DNA from 3 places in the Paraburkholderia sp. RL17-368-BIF-A genome. Region 3 is predicted to be linked to each of the others. Evidence: riboswitches for the same ligand, from Rfam matches in the RefSeq annotation. Region 3 holds a riboswitch; each other region holds the start of a gene.
The links. A riboswitch is a leader RNA that binds a small molecule or an ion and turns the genes downstream of it on or off. The one in region 3 is predicted to bind cobalamin.

Region 1: linked by a shared signal. The riboswitch ahead of P0D87_RS16800 (TonB-dependent receptor domain-containing protein) and the one ahead of cobA (uroporphyrinogen-III C-methyltransferase) in region 3 are both predicted to bind cobalamin.
Region 2: linked by a shared signal. The riboswitch ahead of cobG (precorrin-3B synthase) and the one ahead of cobA (uroporphyrinogen-III C-methyltransferase) in region 3 are both predicted to bind cobalamin.

The regions. Positions count from the first base shown of each region.
Region 1 is NZ_JARESN010000008.1:262,150-267,280, forward strand. Features, by position in the region: gene P0D87_RS16790 (ABC transporter ATP-binding protein) at 1-14, opposite strand, end outside; gene P0D87_RS16795 (FecCD family ABC transporter permease) at 11-1,075, opposite strand; gene P0D87_RS16800 (TonB-dependent receptor domain-containing protein) at 1,103-2,989, opposite strand; cobalamin riboswitch at 3,079-3,427, opposite strand; gene P0D87_RS16805 (hypothetical protein) at 3,646-4,002, shown strand; gene P0D87_RS16810 (cell division protein ZapA) at 3,999-4,313, shown strand; RNA gene ssrS (6S RNA) at 4,485-4,666, shown strand; gene P0D87_RS16820 (EVE domain-containing protein) at 4,752-5,131, shown strand, end outside.
Region 2 is NZ_JARESN010000002.1:480,784-485,914, reverse strand. Features, by position in the region: gene P0D87_RS05225 (cobalt-precorrin-6A reductase) at 1-154, opposite strand, end outside; gene P0D87_RS05220 (cobalt-precorrin-5B (C(1))-methyltransferase) at 151-1,239, opposite strand; gene P0D87_RS05215 (bifunctional cobalt-precorrin-7 (C(5))-methyltransferase/cobalt-precorrin-6B (C(15))-methyltransferase) at 1,245-2,495, opposite strand; cobalamin riboswitch at 2,580-2,770, shown strand; gene cobG (precorrin-3B synthase) at 2,854-4,365, shown strand; gene P0D87_RS05205 (precorrin-8X methylmutase) at 4,358-4,984, shown strand; gene P0D87_RS05200 (precorrin-2 C(20)-methyltransferase) at 4,981-5,131, shown strand, end outside.
Region 3 is NZ_JARESN010000034.1:5,761-10,891, forward strand. Features, by position in the region: gene cobN (cobaltochelatase subunit CobN) at 1-233, opposite strand, end outside; gene cobW (cobalamin biosynthesis protein CobW) at 248-1,357, opposite strand; cobalamin riboswitch at 1,524-1,804, opposite strand; cobalamin riboswitch at 1,874-2,117, shown strand; gene cobA (uroporphyrinogen-III C-methyltransferase) at 2,322-3,044, shown strand; gene P0D87_RS31400 (cobalamin biosynthesis protein) at 3,041-3,472, shown strand; gene cobO (cob(I)yrinic acid a,c-diamide adenosyltransferase) at 3,469-4,071, shown strand; gene P0D87_RS31410 (cobyrinic acid a,c-diamide synthase CobB) at 4,074-5,131, shown strand, end outside.

The DNA.
Region 1 (5,131 bases), on a different contig from region 3:
GAGGCGTGCATCATCGGCCGGCGCGCAGCAGCATCCACAGAAACACGGGCACGCCGATGATCGACGTGATCACGCCGACCGGCAATTGCGCCGGCGCGATCACGAGGCGTGCGATCAGGTCCGCGCCCATCACCGCGACGCCGCCGCCGAGCGCCGCGGCGGGCAGCAGCATGCGCTGGTCGTTGCCGAACGCGAGCCGCAGCACATGCGGCACGACGAGCCCGACGAAGCCGATGGTGCCCGCCGTCGTCACGGCCGCAGCCGCCGCGAGCGAGGCCGCGAGATAGACGCGCAAGCGCAGCGGCATGACCGCCACGCCGAGCGCTTCTGCGACGGCGTCGCCTCGCAAAAGCACGTTCAGACGCGGCGCAACCGGCACGATGACAACTACAACGACCACGAGCGCCGCAAGCGCCGTCCACGGCATCGCATTGCCGTTGAGGTCGCCGGTGAGCCAGAACAGCATGCCGCGCAGACGATTGTCGGGCGCGAGGTTCAGCAGCAACGTGATCAACGCGCCCCAACCCGCCGCGATGACCGCGCCGGTCAACAGCAAACGCGGCGACGTGTCCTGTGGCTCGCCGCGCCACAACTCGCGGCGCGCGAGACCGAGCACGAGCAGAATCGATACGAATGCGCCTGCGAACGCGGACGCATCGACGAGCCACCACGCGCTGCCGGCGATCATCGCGATCAGCGCGAAGCTCGCGGCCCCGCCCGATACGCCCAACACGTACGGCTCCGCGAGCGGATTGCGCAACAGCACTTGCAGCAGCGCACCGGCCATCGCGAGCAATGCGCCGCACGCGAAACCGGCTAATGCGCGCGGCAAGCGCAGCGTGCGGACGATCTCGCCGGCGAGATCCTCGGAGGCGCTTGCAGAGCCGGACGCGGACGCATGCAACGGCGACAGCGCCTCGATCACGCGCGCGGGCGCGAGCGAGACGCTGCCCAGCGCCAGCGACGCCATCAGCACGACCAGCGCGGCGAGCGCGAGCACGAGCCAGATTGCCGCGGCGCGCTTCGCGGTCATCGCGTGCAATGCGGCGGGCAACGAACCTGGATGACGACTCATCGGCGCGCTCTCAACATGGCGCGCGCATCACTGCTGCTGCCAGCCGAGCGTGACATACGCACCGCGCCCCGGCGAGTTATACGAGTAGGCCGTTTCATAGTCCTTGTTCAACAGATTCTGGATTTGCGCGGCCACGTACCAGGCTTTCGTGATGTTGTAGCGCGCGGACAGATTCACGATGCCGTAGCCGCCGAGCTTGCCGCTGCTGTCCTCGCGCGGGCCGCTCACGACCCACTCGCCGCCCACGCGCCACCCTGCGATGCTGCGGTTCACCGTCAAGGACGCGAAGCGCCGCGCGCGCCGCACGAGGTCCACGTCGTTGTCGAGATCGACGGGATTTTGCAGCGTGACCGATGCGCGCACATCGGTCTTGCCCACATGTCCGCTCCACGATCCCTCGAGCCCCTGCACTTTTGCATGCCCCACGTTCTCCGCCAGATAGATGCCCGGCGTGACCTGCTGATAGTCGATCAGATTCGAATAACGCGTCTGGAAAGCACTCAAACGCATCACGCCCAACGCATTCGACGCGTACTGCAGCGCCGCTTCGAGCGAATGGCTGCGCTCGGGCTGAATCGACGGATTGCCGCTTAGCGGATAGTACAGATCGTCGAAGCTCGGCGCGCGAAACGAATCCGAATAGCTTGCGCTCAGCTTCCAATGCGGCGTGATGTCGAACCCATAGCCGAGATAGTAACTGTTCGCTCCGCCGAAATCGGAGTACTGGTCGCGCCGCACGTTGGCCTGGATCTGATTGCGTCCGAAGCGCGCCGTGTAGCCCGCGAAGACGGAATCGACATGCCGCGTGGGCGCGGCGAACGTATCGGAGTCGAGGCTCTGATCGAGATGCTCGTAGCCCACGCGCAGTTTTTGCTGCGCGGCCAGCGCGAAATCGTTCTGCCACGTGTATTGCCGGTTGTCGGTATCGAAGCGTCCGTTGTAGAGGCCGTTGGTCTTCGACACGCTGCGGTCGTCGCCTTCGGACACGATGAAGTGCGTGGTCCACCAGTCGGTCAGCTTGCCGTTGGCGAACGCGGACACCTGCCGCACTTTCGTGTAGAGGTTGTTCAGATCGGTCGGCGCGCCGTACGCGTTGTCGTAGCTGTTGTTGCCGTTCGACTGCAGATAGCGGACGCCCGCGTCCCATTGGTCGTTGAACTTGTGGCGCAGCGACGCCGAAATGCTCTCGTTCAGATAGCCGTTCGCGTTCGGATTCGCGTTGGGCGCCTCGCTTGGATTGAGCGCTGAAAAGCCGTCGTCTTTCGAGCGCGCGAGCGAAATGCTGAAGGTCGTGCGGCCGTCTTTATCCAATGCGCCGTTCGCGCCGACCTGCTGCGTCTGCGTGTGATAGCTGCCGTAGCCCAGGGAGAAATTGAAACGCGGCGGATGCGCGCCGCCGTCTTTCGTGAACACCTGTACCACGCCGCCGATCGCACCGGAGCCGTATAACGCGGACACGTTGCCGTTCACGACTTCGACGTGATCGATCTGATCGAGCGGAACCTGCGCGATTTGCGCGGTGCCGAGACTCACGGAATCGACGCGCACGCCGTCGATGAGAATCAGCGATTGCGTCGACGACGCGCCGCGCAAATAAAGGCTCGCCGTCGAACCGGGCCCGCCTGTACGCGAGATTTGCGCGCCGGGCGCGAGTTGCAGCAGGCCGGGCAGATCCGTTGCGGTGGTGTCGGCCAGGTCCTGCTGATCGAATAGCGACGTCTGCGGGATCGTATCGGCAAGCGCTTGCGGTCCGCGCTCGGCGGTCACCACGACGGGCGATAAAACAGTGGACGATGCAGTGGACGAAGCGGTGGACAAAGCGTCGGCGTTTGCAGGCGCGGCGGCCTGCGCATGCGCGAGATGGGGCAGCCCGGCAAAAGCGAGCAGCACCGCGCGGGCGATGGGGGACAGCATGAAGTGAGATTTCCCGTGGATGGCGTGCGCGGCCCGCTTCCCCGCAGGCCGTCGCGTAACGAGGCGCGTGCGCTTTTGACAATTCGCGCCGCGCGCCCCTCCCTCTGGCCGGTATCCGGGCTAACGACTTTCGATCCCGCCTTCCCACGCGTGACGCGCAGTGGCACACTCGCGAGTTGAACCGGAACACGCGATGGGGATCGAACTGCAAAAGCGCGAACTGCTGTTCGAAATACGATTCGTACCGCAGCACTGAACTGCGATGAGCAGCAATGAACTGCAGCGAATGCGACGAACTGCAATGCACGCGAAATGCGGTCGCTTACCGTTGCGGGGGCAGCGCAGGTTGGCGCGTTCGGGTAGAACGGCGCGGCCTGCTTCCCGTTTAACTGCGCGCACAATGAAATGCGCGCGGGCACCAGAGTGCGGCCAGTGTATGAGCGCCCTCTGAGTCAGTCAAGAACGCGGGCCGCGAGAGCGATTCATTCGGACAGGGTCGAGCTATTGTCCGACGCGATCTCCGGCACGCGCGTAGTTTCTCTTCTTCAGTCGAAAAAAGGCTGCAAAAAGCGGGGTTGTTACGTCTCGAAACGAGACAAATGTCGGAACGTGCGACATTCCGCGCTAAAATGCGATGTCTTTAGAGGACGCAGCACATGCTCACCGAACTCGAAACACTTTCACAGAATATCGGCAAGCTGATCGCGATCAGCCAGCGCCACAATGAAGCGCGCCTCGCGCTCGAAGAGCAACTCGCGCAGTCGCGCGCCGAAGCCGAAGCTACGCGCACGGAACTTGCGCTGCTGCGCGAGGAACGCGACGCACTGCAAGCGGAGCGCGACGCGCTGTCGGCCAAGATCGACGACGCGCAGGTGCGCCTGAACGCGATCCTCGAAAAATTGCCGCGTGCGCGTGCGCACAACGAGCCGGACAACCAGCTCGATCTGCTCGAGCCCGCTCCGCACGAGGTCGAAACAGAGAGCGACGCCACTCGCCACGGAGAAAATGCATGACGACCAAGCAGATCGAAGTATCGATTCTCGGCGTGCCCTATCGCCTCGCCTGCTCGCCGGAAACGGAAGGCGCGCTGCTTGAAGCAGTCGCGCGAGTCGACGCCGAAATGTCGAAGATCCGCAATAACAGCAACGTGCGCGGCACGGATCGCATTGCAGTCATGGCTGCGCTGTCGCTGGCATCCGAACTGCTTAAGCTGCAAACAAGCGTGCGTCACGGAGAAGCATTTCCCGCTGAAGAAATCCGGCGTACAATGCATCAAATGAACGAGCAACTGGGTACTGTCATCGAGCAGTACAGCGTGCAGTAAGTTGCAAGTAGCATGTTGCAAGCAGTGCGGCCGGTGCTGATACCGGCTGCGGATTCAAACGGAAAGTAAGCAGGCAAGGTTCGTGAAGCATGCACGAACTGCGCGAGGCGAACAGGTCCCCAACGTTTGAGTCAATCGTTTGAGTGTCATCGGTTTAGCTTCATCGGTTTAGCTTCCCTGCCTGGTTCGCCAAGGTCATATATTCCTTGAACCAATGCCATGTGCACGGTTGCGGAAATTTGTAGCACGGGCGTGCGCGTCACTCTGTCTGATGTACCCGAAGTGCTGCTAACTGCGACCAATTCTGAACCCCCGGTTCAGGATGCCGGCCTAGCGGCTAAGGCGGGGACCTTATTTGGAACGGCATCGGACTTGCGTCCGGTGCCGTTTTTGTTTGGGCGCCGTGCTTCTTCAAACCCCTAACGTTCAATTCGATTCATGCGCTACTGGCTAATGAAGTCCGAACCGGACGAAGCAAGCATCGACCATCTCGCCAACGCCGCGCACCGCACGCTGCCGTGGACGGGCGTGCGCAACTATCAGGCTCGCAACTTCATGCGCGATGGCATGCAGATCGGCGACGGCGTGCTGTTCTATCACTCGAGCTGCCCCGAGCCGGGCATCGCGGGGCTTGCTGAAGTTGCGTCCACGGCCTATCCGGACCCCACGCAGTTCGATAGCAAGAGCCCGTATTACGACCCGAAGTCGTCGCAGGAAACGCCGCGCTGGCTGCTCGTCGACGTCGTGTTCAAGAAGAAGATTCCGTTGATTCCGCTCGCCGCCTTGCGCGAGCATGAAGAACTGAAGGACATGCGCGT
Region 2 (5,131 bases), on a different contig from region 3:
CTTCACTGCCGCCGAAGCCGCCCACGCGCACCGCGCAGCGCAGATCGTCGGGCACCTTGCCGAGTCCGGCGAGACTGTAGACATCGTGCGCGGCAAGCTGCCGCGCGATGTGCAACGCGTCGCCGGTGCCGCCGAGCAGCAGAACCCGCGTCATCGCGCCGCTCCGATCAGATTGCCCTGGCGGTCGATCGCGAATGTCTCGACGCTCACCTGCGGCGGCACGATCTCGCGCGCCACGCGAAGCGCATGTTCACAGACGATGTCGGCAAGCGGCACCTGTTGCGCATGCGCGAGCGCGACGGCCTGCTGACTCGTGTTGGCCGCGCGAATCGCGGCCTGCAACGCGTCGTCGGCGCCGTGTTCGGCGGCCCATACGGCGAGCCGTTCAAGGTCGATGCTCGAGTTGCGGCTATGCAGATCGAGGTGGCCCGCCGCGAGCTTGCTCAGCTTGCCGAAGCCGCCGCAAATGCTCAGCCGCTCGACCGGCGCGCGCTTCATATGCTTGAGCACCGCGCCGACGAAATCGCCCATTTCGATCAACGCGATGTCGGGCAAGCCGTAATGCGCGCGCATCGCGTCTTCGCTGGCGTTGCCGGTGCAGGCGGCGACATGCGTATAGCCGTTCGCGCGCGCGACGTCGATGCCTTGATGAATCGACGCGATATACGCCGAGCACGAGAACGGGCGCACGATGCCGGTCGTGCCCAGAATCGACAGCCCGCCGAGAATGCCGAGCCGCGGGTTCATCGTCTTGAGCGCGAGCGCTTCGCCGCCCTCGACGCCGATCGTCACTTCGAAGCCGCCGCGATAGCCGTGCTCGGCGGCGAGTTCGGCGAGGTGCGCGGTCATCATCTGACGCGGCACGGGGTTGATCGCCGGCTCGCCGACCGCGAGCGTCAGACCGGCGCGCGTGACGGTGCCCACGCCCGGTCCGGCGCGAAACACCACGCCCGCTTCCGCGACGAGGCGCACGCGCGCGAACACCACGGCGCCGTGCGTGACGTCGGGATCGTCGCCGGCGTCCTTGATCGTGCCGGCCTCGGCGCCGTCGTCGGTCAGGCGGCAGAACACGAGCGGCATCGGCACATGCTGGCCCTTCGGCAACACGATTTCGGCGATGTCGCTGACCACGCCCGCGAGCAGCAGACGCGCCGCCGCCAGCGACGTCGCGGTGGCGCAACTGCCGGTCGTGTAGCCGCTGCGCAGCGGCGCGGGTTGTTCGGGGGTCTCGTCGCGCATCGCGGTCAGGCGGAGCGTTCGGGCTGTGGGCGGCTTGCGGCGCGCTCGTCGCCGCAGGGCTTCACCACATCGAGCAAGGTGATCGGCAGCGCCTGCCGCCACGTATCGAATCCGCCGAGCGGTTGTGCATCGGCAAGCGCGATGCGCGTCAGCGTGCCGCCATGCTGTTCGCGCCATGCGGCAAGCGCCGCCTCGCCTTGCAACGTCACCGCGTTGGCGACCAGCCGGCCGCCGTCGCGCAGACTCGCCCAGCACGCGTCGAGTACACCCGGCACCGTCACGCCGCCGCCGATGAACACCGCATCCGGCGTCGGCAGCCCGTCGAGTGCTTCAGGCGCGCGGCCCGCGACGAGTTGCAGCCCCGGCACGCCCAACGCATCGCGATTGTGTTCGATAAAGCGCTGCCGCTCCGCGTGCGCTTCAATGGCAATCGCGCGGCAAGCCGGATGCGCGCGCATCCATTCGATGCCAATCGAGCCGCTGCCCGCGCCCACGTCCCACAGCAATTCGCCGGGCGTCGGGGCGAGGCGCGCGAGCGTGATCGCGCGCACATCGCGTTTGGTCAACTGGCCGTCGTGGCGAAACGCGTCGTCGGGCAAGCCGCAAGTGAGCGGCAGACGCGGCGCGCCATCCGTCGCGCGGCATTCGAGCGCGATCAGGTTCAGCGCGGCAACGTCGCGCGCGGACCACTGATCCGCGCGGCCGTCGATGCGCCGCTCCGCGTCGCCGCCGAGATGTTCGAGCACGGTCATGCGCGTCGCGCCGAAGCCGCGCGCGTTCAGCAGCGCAGCGAGCGCCGCGGGCGTGCCGCCGTCCGCGCTCAACACGAACACGCGCGCGCCGTCATGCAGATGCGCGTTCAGCGTCGGCTGCGGCCGGCCGACCAGCGACACGACGGCCGCATCCTGCAACGGCCAGCCAAGCCGGGCGGCGGCCAGCGACAACGACGAAGGTGCGGGCAGCACGCGCAACTCGTCGGCCGGCAACTGCCTGGCCAGCGTCGCGCCGACGCCGAACAGCATCGGATCGCCGCTCGCCAGCACGCAGACGGAGCGGCCGCGCTCGGCGAGCAACGGCGCGAGATCGAACGGACGCGGCCACGCGGCGCGGCGCGCGGCAAGCCGCGCCGGCAGCATCGACAGATGACGCTCGCCGCCGTAAATCGCCGACGCCTCCAGCAACGCACGCCGCGCGGGCCGTCCCAAACCGGCGAAGCCGTCGTCGCCGATGCCCACTACCGTCAGCCACGCCGGCATGCATCCTTCCTCATGATGTCTCTCAAAACAATGCGCTGCGCCACGCCGGTCAAAGCGTCCAGCCTCGTTGTGCTATCCGAAAAAAGGCATAATACAGCCGCCGGTGCCCTTCGGGGCCTAAGAGGGAACACAGCGGGGAAACCATCGCCGCTGCGGCTGCCCCCGCAACTGTATGCAGCGAGTCCGCCTGCGCTAAGCGCCACTGGTTCGACCGGGAAGGCCGCGGCGGACGACGACCTGCGAGCCAGGAGACCTGCCGGCGAGACTGTTCGTGCCAGCCAACATCGGGCGGGGTGTACCGATGCCGCAGCCAAGCCGCTTTATCGCTTGCTCGGGCCGTCGCGCGACGCTAACCGCGGTGTCCGTCTTGAATCGAGCTTCTCCCTCCTCCACTGTATTGCCTGACGCGGCTTTCGCGCTGCGGCCCTCGGCGTGTCCGGGGCTCGCGCGGATCGTCGCCGCGCGCGACGGCGGCATCTGCCGGATCAAGCTGCCGGGCGGCGAGCTGAGCGCGGCTCAGGCCCACGCGATCGCGGATGCGAGCACGCGGCACGCGGCGGGCGTGATCGAGTTGACGAACCGCGCGAATCTGCAACTGCGCGGCGTTCGTGGCGGCGAGGAAGCGGCGTTGATTGCGGCGTTGGTCGATGCGGGGCTTGGGCCTTTGGCGGAGGCTGGTGCTGATGCTCCCGCCGAGGCCGATGCGAACTCTGCCGCCGCCCTCACCGCTTCAGCCGCCGACGACATCCGCAATGTGATGATCAGCCCTGCCGCGGGGCGCGACCGTTCTGCGCTTTTCGACACAAGGCCGCTTTGCACGACTTTGCTCGCGCTCTTGCAAAGCGACGCGCGTTTCGCGGCGCTGTCGCCGAAATTCGCGCTGCTCGTCGACGGCGGCGAGCGTCTTGCGCGGCTCGATCATCCGCATGACGTGTGGCTCGCGGCATCGCAGGGTGGTTCCGGCGAGATCCGCTTCGTGTTCGGCCTCGCCGGTTGTCCACCGGTTGCTGCGACGAATTCGGCGACGATTCATGCAGGCGCACTCGCCGCCGTGCTGCCGTCGCAAGTTCCGGCGCTGGTGCGGGCGCTGCTGCATACGTTTCTCGATCTCGCCGCCGACTCCGACACGACCCGCATGCGTCACCTGCTCGCCGAACATTCCGCCGACGCAATCCTGCGACACGCGCAAACCTACGTCGATTTCCCGTTGGCACGCGACGCAGCGCTCGCCGAGTGGCAGCGCAGCACGCCCGCCGATGCCACGCTGCGCGTCGGCGCTCACGCCCAGCGTATCGCGGGAACGTGGCACGTCGGCGGTCAACCGCTGCTCGGCCGCATCGACGCAACCGCGCTGCATGGCCTCGCTTCGCTGGCGCGGCAACACGCGAACGGCGCGCTACGCATCACGCCGTGGCAAAGCGTTCTGCTGCCCGACATCGCCACACATGCCGTGCCCGCCGTGCTTACCGCGCTAAAAACGCTCGGCTTTGCGTGCGACCTGGACGACCCCGCTTCACGCCTCATCGCGTGCGCCGGTTCCACCGGCTGTGCAAAAAGTCTCGCGGATACCAAAGCCGACGCGCTCGCGCTCGCCGCGCGCCTGCCCGCGGGCGTCGACGTGCACCTGAGCGGCTGCCCGCGCTCCTGCGCCGCCGCGCATTGCGCGCCGTTCACGCTGCTTGCCGCGGCGCCCGGCCTCTACGATCTTTACCGGCGCGACGCACAGCCGGGTTTCGGCGAATGCGTCGCGCGCCGACTGACGATCGCACAAGCCGCCGACACCCTCGCGCAACTCGCCCAAGCCGGACAGACGCACGCCCAGGACGCACGACCAGAATGCCCGACTCAAATGAGTGATACCGATGCTTGATTACATTCGCGACGGTCAGGAGATCTATCGCCAATCCTTCGCGACGATCCGCGCCGAAGCCGATCTGTCGCGCATCCCCGCCGACCTCGAAAAGCTCGCGGTGCGCGTGATCCACGCGTGCGGGATGGTCGACGTGATCGGCGATCTCGCGTTCTCGCCGAATGCCGGCACGGAGGGGCGCCTCGCGCTCGCGCAAGGTGCGCCGATTCTCTGCGACGCCGGCATGGTCGCGCAAGGCATCACGCGCGCGCGCCTGCCCGCGAACAACGACGTGATCTGCACGCTCACGCACGAAGACGTGCCCGACCTCGCGCGCGAACTCGGCAACACGCGCTCGGCCGCCGCGCTCGAATTGTGGCGTCCGCGTCTTGCGGGCAGCGTCGTCGTGATCGGCAATGCGCCGACCGCGCTGTTTCATCTGCTCGACATGCTCGATGCCGGCGCGCCGAAACCCGCGCTGATTCTCGGCTTTCCGGTCGGCTTCGTCGGCGCGGCCGAATCGAAAGCCATGCTCGCGGGCGACAGCCGCGGCGTGCCGTATGTCGTCGTGCATGGCCGCCGCGGCGGCAGCGCGATGGCCGCCGCCGCGGTCAACGCGCTGGCGACGGAGGTCGAATGACCGCCGCGCCGCAACGTGCAGGGCGTCTCTTCGGACTCGGCGTGGGTCCGGGCGATCCCGAACTCATCACGCTCAAAGCACTGCGTCTCCTGAAGGCCGCGCCGGTGGTCGCGTACTTCGTCGCGAAGGGCAAGAAGGGCAACGCGT
Region 3 (5,131 bases):
TGCAACACGTCTTCGACGTAAAAGTCCACGGAGGCAGGCTGCCGCAGATACGTGACATTCGCGAGGCGCACGCTCGGAAAGCCGTCGCCGAGACGGGGAAACACGCTCGCGAGCAACGACAGCGTCGTATCCGCGGAACTCAGAATGACGATGTCCGCGGGCCGCTGATCGATGCGGATCACGCCTTGCGTATCGTCGACGAAACCGCCCGGCGTGGTGCGCAGCAGATGCATGTGTCTATACCGGCTTACGTCTGTTGCGCGGCGACAGCGGCTGCGACGCCGAGCGCGGCGTCGAACGCGCGTTGCAGCGCAGCCTGGTCGAGGTCTTCACCGATCAGCACGAAGCGGCTTTCGGCGCCTTCGCCTAGTTCTTCCAGTTCACCTGGCTGCCAGCGTCGATCGAAATAACTATCGAAGCGCCGGCCCACGCCTTGAACGACGAGCCGCATCGGCGCGCCCGGCAACGCCGCGAAACCCTTCACGCGATAAATCGTGTTGTTCCCCACGAGTCCTTGCAGCGCGGCGATCACCGCTTCACGCGACTGCGCCTTTGCATTCACGACCACCGAATCGAACTCATCGTGATGATGATCGGCGTCGTCGGCCGAACCGTGGTGATCGTGGCGCAAGTGAATGGTTTCCTCCGACGCCGCTTCGAGCCCGAACAACGCGTGCAGATCGAGCTCGCCCCTATGGGCGCGCACGATCTTCACCTGAGGCGGAATTTCGGCGCGAATCACGGCTTCGACCGCGTTCTGGCCTGCTTCGTCGAGCAGATCGGTCTTGTTCAGAATCACCAGATCCGCAGCCGACAATTGATCCTCGAACAATTCGTGCAGCGGCGACTCGTGGTCGAGATTCGGATCGGCCTTGCGTTGCGCGTCGACGGCAAGCGGATTTTCAGCGAATTGGCCGCTTGCCGCAGCGGGTCCATCGACGACGGTAATCACCGCATCCACCGTGAAACTGTTCTTGATCTGCGGCCAGTTGAACGCCTGCACGAGCGGCTTCGGCAACGCGAGCCCCGACGTTTCGATCAGCACATGGTCGATCTGCTCACGGCGCTCGACGAGTTTTTCCATCACCGGAAAGAACTCTTCCTGGACCGTGCAGCACAGGCAACCGTTCGCCAGTTCATACAATTGGCCTTCGGTCTCGACGCCGTTTTCATCGCAACCAATGCCGCAACCTTTGAGGATTTCACCGTCTATGCCGATCTCGCCGAACTCGTTGACGATCACCGCAATGCGCTTGCCGCCCGCGTTCCGAAGAATGTGCCGCAGCAACGTCGTCTTGCCGCTGCCGAGAAAGCCCGTGACGATGGTGACGGGAATCTTGCGCATCTGAACTTGCATGGTGAGTCCATCCGTGAGAGTTGCATCTGCTGGCCGGCCGAATCACGCGCTTTGCGCATGACGTCGCATCGCAAAACGCGGGAACGCACGACGGCCTTGCCGCTACACCAGGGAAACGCAGAATACGGGTATGAGGTCATGAGCGCAGCGCCGCTTCCCCGCGGCGTTCGCCCTTCGTGTTCCGGCCGGTATCCGGGCTGGCGAAAGCGCCGCTTCCCCTTCCCGGACGAGTGATTTCTCGCCCAGTGGTGATATGCCGACGCGGCCTTGCGCGTGGACATCGAAGCCGGCTCCGCGGCGCCATGCAAACCGCCATGACGTCGCTTTTCGCTTACCGTTGCGGGGGCAGCACAGGTTGACCCGATCCATGCGAGGCGGGCGCCCTGTTTCCCGTTTAACTGCATGCGCACGAGCGCGCACACGAGCACCAGAAGTGCGTGCGAGTGTAGGCCGCGCGCCTTGCGCCGTCAAGAAAACGCAAGCCCGGCGCGCTTATCGGACGGGCTTGCCGTGTGCTATCGTATGCGCGCGTCTGGTGCCCGCACATGTGCTCGCGTGTGCAGTTAAACGGGAAACAGGCAGCGCGCTTGCGCTCAACCTGTGCTGTCCCCGCAACGGTAAGCGACCGGCGGCGCGATTATTTTTTGCGCCGCACATGCGTTTTCAGTGCCACTGTCCAGCACATTCGAACGAATGTGGGCGGGAAGGCAAAGCGCGTGAGGCCGCCAGCCCGGATACCGGCCAGACGCGGAGGCGGCCGTGCGTTGTTAACGTCACGCCGCCGGCCGCCGGAATCCGCGAGGGACGGATGTGAAGGCGCTCAAGCACGACTTAGGGAAGCGGTCTGCAATCCGCGTTTGCTGTCGTGCGCGAATGCACAGTTTCGAATGACTTCAATTTCCATCACATTGCGTGTATGTCGACGCTGCGCGATTGCATGTGCGCCGACGCGGCGCATGCCGCGATGAAACGCGCATGGCTGATCGGCGCAGGCCCCGGCGACGTCGAACTGATGACGCTGAAGGCAACCCGCGCGCTCGCGCAAGCCGACGTGATACTCGTCGACGATCTGGTGAACCCCGACGTGCTGCAATTTGCGCGCGCCGATGCGTGCATCGTGTATGTCGGCAAGCGCGGCGGTCATCCGTCGACGCCGCAACACGGCATCGTCGAACAAATGCTCGCGCATCTGAACGAAGGGCGCAGCGTCGCGCGTTTGAAGGGCGGCGATCCCTTCGTGTTCGGCAGAGGCGGCGAAGAGCAACAGGCGCTGCATGCGGCGGGCGTCGACGTCGAAATCGTCAGCGGCATCACGGCCGGCATTGCGGCGCCGGCGGCCATCGGCATTCCGGTCACGCACCGCGATCATGCGCAAGGCGTGGTGTTCGTGACCGGCCACGGCGCGGGCACGAGCGAGCCGGATTGGGCCGCGCTCGCCGCCACGCGCATGACGCTCGTCATCTATATGGGCATGCGGCGGCTAAACGACATCGTCAGCGCGTTGCTGGCAGCGGGCATGTCGGCACAGACTCCGTGTGCCGCGATCGAATCCGCAACGCGCCCCGAGCAGCGGCATGCGCTCGCCACACTCGGTGATTTCGCCGATGCCGTCGCGCGCGCGGGACTCGGCTCGCCCGCGATCGTGGTGATCGGCGGCGTCGCGTCGCTGGCGAAGGATGACCGATGAAAACGCTTAGCGTGGGCATCGGTTGCCGCTTGCATACGTCGGCGGAAGAAATCGAAAACGCTGTGCGCGCAGCGCTCGGCTCGCATGCGTTCGAAGACATCGCGGCCGTCGCCTCGATCGAAACCAAAGCGCAAGAACCCGGCTTGCTCGCGTTCTGCGCGCGCCACAAATTGCCGCTGCAACTCTTCACTCGCGAGCAGATTGCCGCGCTGCATGTCGCCGAGCCGTCGGCGGCGGCGCGCGAGCATCTCGGCGTCGACGGCGTCTGCGAACCGTGTGCGTTGCTTGGCGCGTCGATCCACGCTGCTGCGCACACGCCCTATCTCGTCGCTCGCAAAACCGTCCACGCGGGCGTCACCGTGGCGATTGCATCGACCGAACACGCGCTGCCGCGCAGCGCCACCTTCACTGACCAGGACCTTCCATGAAGACCGATCCCGAATCGCATCAACGCATGACCGAACGCCGGCGCGAAGGCCACGAAAAGAAACAGGCCAACGCGACCGTCGAAAAGGGTCTGCTGATCGTCAACACCGGCACCGGCAAAGGCAAGACGACCGCTGCGTTCGGCATGGCCGTGCGCGTGCTCGGCCACGGCATGCGTCTTGGCGTCGTGCAGTTCATCAAGGGCGCGCTGCATACGTCGGAGCGCGACTTTCTCGGCGCGATTGCGAATTGCGATTTCGTCACGATGGGCGACGGCTACACCTGGAACACGCAGAACCGCGACGCCGACATCGCGACCGCGCGCAAGGGCTGGGACGAAGCGCGCCGGATGATCGAAAGCGGCGACTATCAGATGGTGATCCTCGACGAGCTGAACACCGTGCTCAAGTACGAGTACCTGCCGCTCGACGAAGTGCTGTCCGTCATCGCCGTGCGTCCAGAGATGCTTCATGTGGTCGTGACAGGCCGTCATGCGCCCGACGCGCTGATCGAAGCCGCCGACCTCGTTACCGAAATGCGCATCGTCAAGCATCCGTATCGCGAGCAAGGCGTGAAAGCGCAGCGCGGCGTGGAGTTCTGAACGTGTCCGCCTGCCCCGCGCTCTTCATCAGCGCGCCCGCGTCGGGCCAGGGCAAGACCACGATCACCGCGGGTCTTGCGCGCTACCATCGGCGGCTCGGGCGGCGCGTGCGTGTCTTCAAGACCGGGCCCGACTTTCTCGATCCCATGATTCTCGCGCACGCGAGCGGCGCGCCGGTGTTGTCGCTCGATCTGTGGATGGTCGGTCAGGACGCGTGCCGCAATCTGCTCGCCGAGGCCGCGGCCGAAGCCGATCTGATCCTGATCGAAGGCGTGATGGGTCTCTTCGACGGCACACCGAGCAGCGCCGATCTCGCGAGCGCTTTCGGGGTGCCCGTGCTCGCCGTCATTTCTGCGAAGGCGATGGCGCAGACCTTCGGCGCGGTCGCGTTCGGGCTTGCGAATTTCAGGCCGCACGCGCCGTTTCATGGCGTGCTCGCGAACCGCGTCGGCTCGGCGCGTCACGCGCAGATGCTGCAAGAAGCGTTGCCGCCGACGCTGCGCTGGTGCGGCCACCTCGCAGCAAGCGATGAAATCGAATTGCCCGACCGTCACCTCGGCTTGCATCAAGCGGCCGAAATCGACGACCTTGACGCGCGCCTCGAACGCGCCGCCGATGCGCTCGCCGATACGGCATTAGCCGACCTGCCGCCCGCCGTCGAATTCGGCGCGCCCACGCCGGCGGCGCTGCCGCCGCTTCTGCAAGGCAAGCAGATCGCGATTGCGCGCGACGCGGCGTTCTCGTTCATCTATCCGGCCAACGTCACGCTGCTGGAAGCACTCGGCGCGCGCGTGCAATACTTCTCGCCGCTCGCCGACGAGCCGTTGCCCGCGGGCACGGACGCTGTGTATCTGCCCGGCGGCTACCCCGAACTGCACGCGGCGGCGCTCGCCGCCAACACGCGCAGCGCCGCTGCGGTCCGCGCGCATGTGGCAAACGGCAAACCGCTCGTCGCCGAATGCGGCGGCATGCTGTATCTGCTCGATCGACTCACCGACACGCAAGGCGTCAGCACGCCGATGCTCGGCCTGCTGCCCGGCCACGCGACGATGCAAACGCG